2 linked regions of the Posidoniimonas corsicana genome follow. The main gene of each other region encodes a partner of the protein of the gene in region 2 in a complex. Links are inferred from orthologs where the notes say so. Each region holds a gene or a part of one and is shown on either strand. Other genes may lie near its edges. The genes, in order: secA and secY.

What was found.
Region 1: the proteins of secY (region 2) and secA are in contact, whole or in part, in a crystal structure (PDB 3DIN), measured with the Thermotoga maritima proteins. The link is inferred for Posidoniimonas corsicana from one-to-one orthologs. Residues at the interface, in WP_004081795.1 of Thermotoga maritima: Glu108, Gly109, Glu110, Glu111, Ala236, Glu237, Arg238, Arg239, Ile240, Thr241, Ile242, Gln243, Tyr244, Ala245, Arg246, Arg247, Val248, Thr249, Gly250, Arg251, Arg252, Val253, Tyr254, Gly256, Ala257, Ser258, Thr259, Tyr260, Leu261, Pro262; in WP_004082002.1 of Thermotoga maritima: Glu261, Ala262, Arg263, Lys300, Ala301, Arg302, Thr303, Ile304, Ile305, Leu323, Tyr324, Asp325, Pro326, Val329, Ser330, Tyr333, Ile336, Lys340, Phe345, Val349, Glu363, Phe364, Tyr374, Ser375, Gly376, Gly377, Glu393, Ile395, Thr482, Ser483.

Annotation. Positions count from the first base shown.
Region 1 is NZ_SIHJ01000004.1:269,005-273,508, reverse strand. Bases 141-4,425 are described here. They hold secA (preprotein translocase subunit SecA), read left to right. Parts: upstream 141-520; coding sequence 521-4,225; downstream 4,226-4,425. Other genes in these bases: KOR34_RS22435 (hypothetical protein), read left to right, coding at 4,292-4,425; KOR34_RS22445 (hypothetical protein), read right to left, coding at 141-166. Outside these bases: more of KOR34_RS22445, read right to left, coding at 1-140; more of KOR34_RS22435, read left to right, coding at 4,426-4,504. UniProt on the Escherichia coli protein: Required for protein export, interacts with the SecYEG preprotein conducting channel.
Region 2 is NZ_SIHJ01000001.1:2,191,574-2,194,619, forward strand. The notes cover bases 3-2,829. They hold secY (preprotein translocase subunit SecY), read right to left. Parts: upstream 2,191-2,829; coding sequence 814-2,190; downstream 3-813. Other genes in these bases: map (type I methionyl aminopeptidase), read right to left, coding at 3-108; KOR34_RS08375 (adenylate kinase), read right to left, coding at 173-736; rplO (50S ribosomal protein L15), read right to left, coding at 2,400-2,829. Outside these bases: more of map, read right to left, coding at 1-2; more of rplO, read right to left, coding at 2,830-2,909; rpsE (30S ribosomal protein S5), read right to left, coding at 2,906-3,046. UniProt on the Escherichia coli protein: The central subunit of the protein translocation channel SecYEG. Consists of two halves formed by TMs 1-5 and 6-10.

The sequences.
Region 1 (4,504 bases), on a different replicon or contig from region 2:
CCTGCACCGGGACGAACGGGTCGCCCATCCAGGTCAGGGCGAAGGCCATCAGCGCCGAGACCGCGGTGAACAACACCCACTGCAGGACAATCCGCCGGCTCAGGGCGCCCTGCACCTCGGGGTCGATAAAGTGGGTTTGGCGCTTGTTGAGTTTCTTCGTGCTCATCGGTTCGCTCGGGGCTGATTGGGGGCGCGGGAGGGCCGTTCCAACAAGTGAAAACTAGGTCCGGGGACGGCGCAGCAGCGCAAGAGGCCGCTAGCAGACGCGAATAGCTTGTGGCGCAGGCGGAAACGTCGTTGCAGGCGGTGCAGGCCGTTCACCTTGACCCCCTCCCCCAATCGCAATAAACTTCTGCGCTGCTAGGAGTTGCGCGAATCTGCGCCCCCCGGACGCCCCGGGGCCCGGCAGAGCTGCGCCGACGCCCCCCTTCGGCGTCCCAGCCCAGCTGAACCAACCTACCGCCCAAGGCGCCCCGTCGACCCGCCTGGCCGTGGCGGCAACTGCTTACCCGTAGAGAACATGGACATTCTGGAACGCGTTTGGGAGATCCTCTCGGGGATCGTCAACGCCATCTTGGGTCGCTTCGAGCGGCTGATCACCAGCATCTTCGGCTCCGCCAACGCCCGCTACCTGAAGCGGCTGCAGCCGCGGGTCGACGCCATCAACGCCCTGGAGCCCAAGTACCAGGCGATGACCGACGAGGAGCTGCGCGAGCAGACCACGCTGTTCCGCCAGCGGCTCGACAAGGGCGAGACCCTCAACGACATCCTGGTCGAGGCCTTCGCCGTCTGCCGCGAGGCGGGCAAGCGGTTCCGCGGCATGCGGCACTACGACGTGCAGCTGCTCGGCGGCATGATCCTGCACGACGGGTCGATCGCCGAGATGGTCACCGGCGAGGGCAAGACGCTGGTCGCCACGCTGCCGGCGTACCTCAACGCGCTGGGCGGCAGCGTGCACGTGATCACCGTCAACGACTACCTCGCCCGCCGCGACATGGAGTGGATGGGCCCGCTGTTCACCAACCTGGGGCTGAAGGTCGGCGCGATCTACTCCGGCATGGACGCGGCCGAACGCCAGCAGGCCTACGACTGCGACATCACCTACGGCACGAACAACGAGTTCGGCTTCGACTACCTGCGCGACAACATGCGCATGGCGGCCAAGGGGGACGACCGATTCCCCAAGCACATGCAGCAGAGCCAGGGCCCGCTGACCTACGCCATCATCGACGAGGTCGACAACATCCTCATCGACGAGGCCCGCACGCCGCTGATCATCTCCGGCCCGGCCGAGGACGACATCAGCAAGTACCAGCGCGCCGACAAGGTGGCCCGCGCGCTGAGGAAGGACGTGCACTTCGAGGTCAAGGAGAAGGAGCACACCGTCAGCCTGACCGACGAGGGCGTGCGCGAGGCGGAGAAGCTGGCCGGCGTGGAGAGCTTCTACACGGCGGGCAACATGCAGTGGCCGCACCTGATCGACAACTCGCTCAAGGCGCACTACCTGTACAAGCGCGACGTGAACTACGTCATCAACGACGGCGCCATCGTCATCGTCGACGAGTTCACCGGCCGCCTGATGGAGGGGCGCCAGTGGTCCGACGGGCTGCACCAGGCGGTCGAGGCCAAGGAGGGCGTGCAGATCAAGCAGGAGAACCAGACCCTCGCCACGGTCACGCTGCAGAACTTCTTCAAGCTGTACGACAAGCTCAGCGGCATGACCGGCACCGCGCTCACCGAGGCGGGCGAGTTCTGGAAGATCTACAAGCTGGACGTGATCGGCGTGCCGACCAACCGCCCGATGCAGCGGATCGAGCACCCCGACGTGATCTACCGCAGCGAGCGCGAGAAGTTCGTCGCCATCGCGGACGAGATCGAGCGGCTCAACAAGCACACCACGGTCGAGACCTCCAGCGGCGACTGGGTGACGGGCAAGCTGGTCCGCGAAACCGAGTCAGAGGTCGAGATCGAGGTGGCGGACGCCACCAAGCGCCGCGAGGTGATCCCTGTCAACAAAGTGAAGAGCATCCAGAAGCCGGGCCGACCGATCCTGGTCGGCACGGTGTCCATCGAGAAGAGCGAGGCGCTCGGCGCCCTGCTCAACGGACGCGGCGTCAAGCACGAGGTGCTCAACGCCAAGCAGCACAAGCGCGAAGCGGAGATCGTCGCGCAGGCGGGCCGCCTGGGCGCGGTCACGATCGCCACCAACATGGCCGGCCGCGGCACCGACATCATCATGGGCGGCAACCCCGAGACCATGGCCTGGGCCGAGCTGCAGAACACCTACGCGTCGCGGCTGGACGTGCCCAACGAGGTCTGGGACGAACGCGTCGGGCACTACGAGCAGCAGTACGACATGAAGCCGCAGGGCGAAGAGGTCAAGCAGCTCGGCGGCCTGTGCGTGATCGGCACCGAGCGGCACGAGGCCCGCCGCATCGACCTGCAGCTCCGCGGACGCTGCGGCCGCCAGGGCGACCCCGGCTCCAGCCGCTTCTACCTGTCGCTCGAAGACGACCTGATGCGGATCTTCGCCGGCGAGTGGGTCCGCTCGATCCTCACACGCCTGGGCATGCAGGAGGGCGAGGCCATCGAGAGCAAGATGGTCAGCCGCCGCATCGAGGGCGCCCAGAAGAAGGTGGAGGAGCGGAACTTCGAGATCCGCAAGAACCTGCTCGAGTACGACGAGGTGATGGACGAGCAGCGGAAGCGGGTCTACAGCTACCGCCAGGCGATCCTGGACGGCGTGAACTGCCGCGACCTCATGCTCGAGACCATCCGCGAGCAGATCGACGAGCGGCTCGGCACGATCCTCGCGCCCAACTACGGCGTCGAGACCTTCGCCGCCGCGGCCGGCTCGCTGCTGGGCGCCGAGCTCGACCCCCGCGACTACCGCAACACGCCGTACGACGAGGCCGAGAAGATCGCCCACGACGAGGCCGAGCGGATGGCCGAGTCGAACGTGCAGGACGCGATCGACGAGAACCTGCCCCCCGACGCCGAGGAGGAGTGGAACTGGTCCGCGCTGGCCAAGTGGGCCAACACGCGGTACGCCACCAATTACCGCGACCGCGACCTCAAGAAGATCGGCCGCGACATGCTCGACGAGCGGCTCGTCGACGACGCCCGCAAGTGGGTCGCCGGCGTCGACCTCAGCGAGACCGCCCGCTTCCTCGACCGCGAGTTCGGCGTCAACACGGCCCGCGGCTGGCTGTGGGACAAGTTCGCCATCCAGCTCACCGAGGAAGAGGTCGCCGACAAGGAGCCGCACCAGATCATCGAGCTGGCCCACGCCAAGGCCGCCGAAGCCTACGACGCCCGCGAAGCGGAGTACGCCATCATGGTGGCGTTCAACCGCTTCCGCACCGGCCCGGGCGGCCAGAAGGGCGCCCTCGACCGCGAGGGACTGGTGGAGTGGGCCAACCGCCGCTTCCACGCCGACCTGACCGTCGACGACATCAAGAACAAGCAGGGCGAGGAGATCGCCAAGCTGCTGATCGCCCACAGCGCCAAGTCGAGCGAGAAGGCCAACGAAGTCTTCGAGCAGGCGATGGCCAAGCTCGACAAGCTGTTCGCCGGTTCGCCCAACGCCCACTCGGAAACGCTCCGCAGCGTCAGCGGCATGAACGGCAAGCTGGACGACCTGTCCGGCTGGCTCAAGGAGAACACCGGCGCGGAGGTTTCGACCGAGGAGCTCGGCAAGCTCGACCAAGAGACCGCCCGCCGCCGCGTTTCGCAGGCGGTGGAGGACCGCTTCCGCCCCGAGATGCGCCGCATGGAGCGGGGCCTCTTGCTGCAGCTGCTCGACAGCGCGTGGAAAGAGCACCTGCTGGCCATGGACCACCTGCGGAGCAGCGTCGGCCTCCGCGGCTACGCCCAGGTCGACCCGAAGGTGGAGTACAAGCGCGAGGGCATGCGGATGTTCGAGCAGATGTGGGATTCGCTCGGCGCCTACGCGACGGACCTGGTGTTCAAGATGGAGACCCTCGACGAGGGGTTCATCCAGAGCACCTGGGTCGACAATACCCAGGAACGGCACGACGCCGGCCCCAGCGCTACCGACATCGCCCGCCAGCAGCAGGAGGGCATCGACGCCAGCAACCAGGGCGAGCGCAAGCCGGAGCCAATCCGTAACACGCAGGAAAAGGTCGGCCGCAACGAGCCCTGCCCCTGCGGCAGCGGCAAGAAGTACAAGCAGTGCTGCGGCAAGGCCGGCGGGGCCGCCTAGCCCTCCGAGAGAGTCCACTGCTGCGACGCCACCAACCTAAGTTCACCACGAAACAGGGAAGCGCGTATGAAGACCCTCAACCGCCAGTCACTCTTCGGCGCGGTGCTCGCCTCGGCAGGGCTCCTGATGAGCGGCGCCGCCCAGGCTCAGGCGCCGCGGGCGTTCGACCCCGCCTCGCTCACGGTCCCCACGATCGAGTCCGGCCTGCTGGGGTCGGGGTCCGGCCTCCGGATCGCGCGACCGACGCTCGGCCTGCAGGGCGTCGGGTTCCAGACGCCG
Region 2 (3,046 bases):
GGTCGCGCCGGGGCCGATCAGCTCCGCCGCGATCTGGTGCGCCCGCCAGACCACCAGGCCCGCCAGCCGCATCTTGGCGATTTCTCGGTCGCTCTTGAGCTGGATCATTGTCGGGGAAGGGGTGCGGGAGGAACGGGCTGTTGGATCGGGGTTGGCTTCGTTGGGGCGGCGGTCAGGAGCCTGCGCTCTGGACGGCGTCCCACAAACGAGCAAATACCTCCTCCAGGGCGCCTACCGCGTCGATCCGACGCAGGACCCCCCGCTGCTCGTAGTACGCCGCGAGCGGCTTCGTCAGATCGGCGTAGATCCGGAGACGCTCGCGGACGGTTTCTTCCTTGTCGTCTGATCGGCCGCGCTTCCACAGCCGGCTCATCAGCTCTTCTTCTTCAATCACAAACTCGACCGCCAGGTCGAGCGGCATCCCGCCGTGCTCTGCGAGCAGCCGGTCGAGCGCCTCGGCCTGCGGCAGCGTGCGGGGGAACCCGTCGAACAGGTAGCCCTGCTTGCAGTCGGGTCCGTTGAGCCGCTCCGCCACCAGCCGCACCACGACGTCGTCGGGCACCAGCTGGCCGTCGTCCAGGTACTTGGCGGCCTCGAGGCCGAGTTCCGTCCCCAGCTCGCGGGCCTCACGCAGCACGTCGCCGGTAGACAGGTGCTTGATGCCCAGCTTCTCCGCCAGGCGGAGCGACTGGGTGCCCTTGCCGGCGCCGGGCGGTCCAATGAAGACGATTCTCATGGCTGCGGGCGACGGGGTTGGGTCCTCGGGCGACCGTGCCGCCTGCCAGCGGCGCGGCGTGGGTCACGCCGGGTGGACTACTCGAGCAGACCTTTGTAGTTACGCATCACCAGGTGGCTGTCGATCTTCTGCACGAGGTCGAAGGCTACGCTCACGGCGATCAGCAGGCTGGTGCCGCCGTAGAACATGGCGACTCCCCACGGGATATCCAGCCACATCACGATCAGCGTCGGGATGATGGCGATCAACGCCAGGAAGCCGGCGCCCACGTAGGTGATGCGGAACATCACCTTCTCCAGGTAATCGGCGGTCCGCTTGCCCGGGCGGTAGCCAGGGATGAACGAGCCGTAGTTCTTAAGGTTGTCGGCCATGTCCTTCGGGTTGAACGTGATGGCCGTCCAGAAGAAGCAGAAGAAGTAGATCATCAGCAGGAAGCAGATGTTGTAGAAGAACGACTGCCGGTCGAACGCCGCCGAGATCCCGAGGAACAGCGACTTCATGAACCCTTCGTCCCAGCCCTGCGCCAGCCGGCCCAGGCCCTGATCGCCGAACACGATCATTGGGAACATCATCAGGCTGCTCGCGAAGATGATCGGCATCACGCCCGCCTGATTGACCTTCAGCGGCAGGTAGGAGCGTCCGCCGGCGGTCATGCGGCGTCCCCGCATGTGCTTGGCGCTCTGCATCGCGATCCGCCGCTGGCCGAGCGTGATAAACACCACGCCAACCACCACGCTGACGAACATCGCCGCCAGCAGGATGAGCTTCGGCGGGTCGAGCTTGCCGCCCTGGGCACCCAGCGTCAGGGTGGACATGTCGATCAGCTGCAGCCCGGCCGCCGGCATCGAGGCCAGGATGCCGGCCATGATCAGCAGGCTGATGCCGTTGCCGATGCCGTACTCGTCGATCTGCTCGCCGAGCCACATCAGGAATACGGTGCCGCAGGTCATCGTCAGCACCGAGACGATCTTCCAGCTCATGAACATGCGATCTACGCCGTCGGCGTCGTAGGTGAACTGCGGCGCCACGAGGCCCTGCCCCTCGGCGAACTGCGTCACGTAGAACCAGCTCTGTATTAAGCAGAGCACCACCGTCGCGTAGCGGGTGTACTCGTTGATCTTCTTGCGGCCCGCCTCGCCCTCCTTCTGCAGCTGCTCGAGCTTCGGGATCACGCTCCCCAGCAGCTGGAAGATAATGGACGCCGAGATATACGGCATGATCCCCAGTCCGAAGATCGTCACCGTGGTCAGGTTGCTGGCGCTGAGCACCGCCACCTGCTGCAGGATGTCGTTCAGGCCGCCGCCCTGCGACTGGTTGATCTTGACCTGCTCCAGGTCGATCACCGGCAGGCTCACCTGGAACCCGACGCGGTAGATCGCCAGCATCAGGAGGGTGAGGGCGATCTTCCTGCGGAGCTCAGGGATCTGGAAGACAACGCGGATTTTTTCGAGCATCGTGCTGTAACCGCTCCGGGCGGCTGTGCGGGGTTGGCCAGTGGTCGGCGGGGCGGGACCGCCCCGGCTCGAGGCGGGGCCCGCTGGTAGTCTGGGTGGACGGCGCTAGCCGCCCCGCGGACAAGTGTAACGTCTGCGGCCCAATCGTATAACGCCAAGCGGCCCACGGCGTTCCCACTGGGGCGGCCGGCCGCCCCAGCCGCGAGGGGCTACGACTTGGCGGCCTTCTTCTTCGCCCGGGCCTCGCGCTGCTTCTCGGCCACCGGGGTCTTGCCGGGCAGGACCACCATCTCGCCGCCGGCCTTCTCGATCTTCTCGGCGGCCGACTTGCTGAACCGGTGGCCGGAGATCTTGAGCTTCTTGGTCAGCTCGCCGTCGCCCAGGACCTTGAGCAGGTCGAACCGGCCCTTGGCCAGGTTCTTCGCGGCGAGGGCCTCGAGGGTGACCTCTTCCCCGGCGTCGAACGCGGCGTCGATCTGGCCGACGTTGACCACCACGACCGTGTCGGCGAAGCGGTTGTTAAAGCCGCGCTTGGGCACCCGACGCACCATCGGCATCGAGCCGCCGGCGAAGGTGGGGTGCGACGAGTTGCCGGCCCGCGAGCCCTGGCCCTTGTGGCCACGGCCGGAGGTCTTGCCGTGCCCCGAGCCGGGGCCGCGGCCGATCCGCTTGCGCTTCTTGTTCTTTTGAATGCCGCGATGGACGTCGTCCAGAATCATGACAGGGTAACTCCACGGAGGCGTTCAATCTCGCTCTTGGGCCTGAGCTCCTGCAGAGCCGCCATGGTCGCCTTGACGAGCGGGATAGGATTGTTGGAGCCGAAGCTCTTGGTCAGGATGTTGTGGATGCCGGCCGC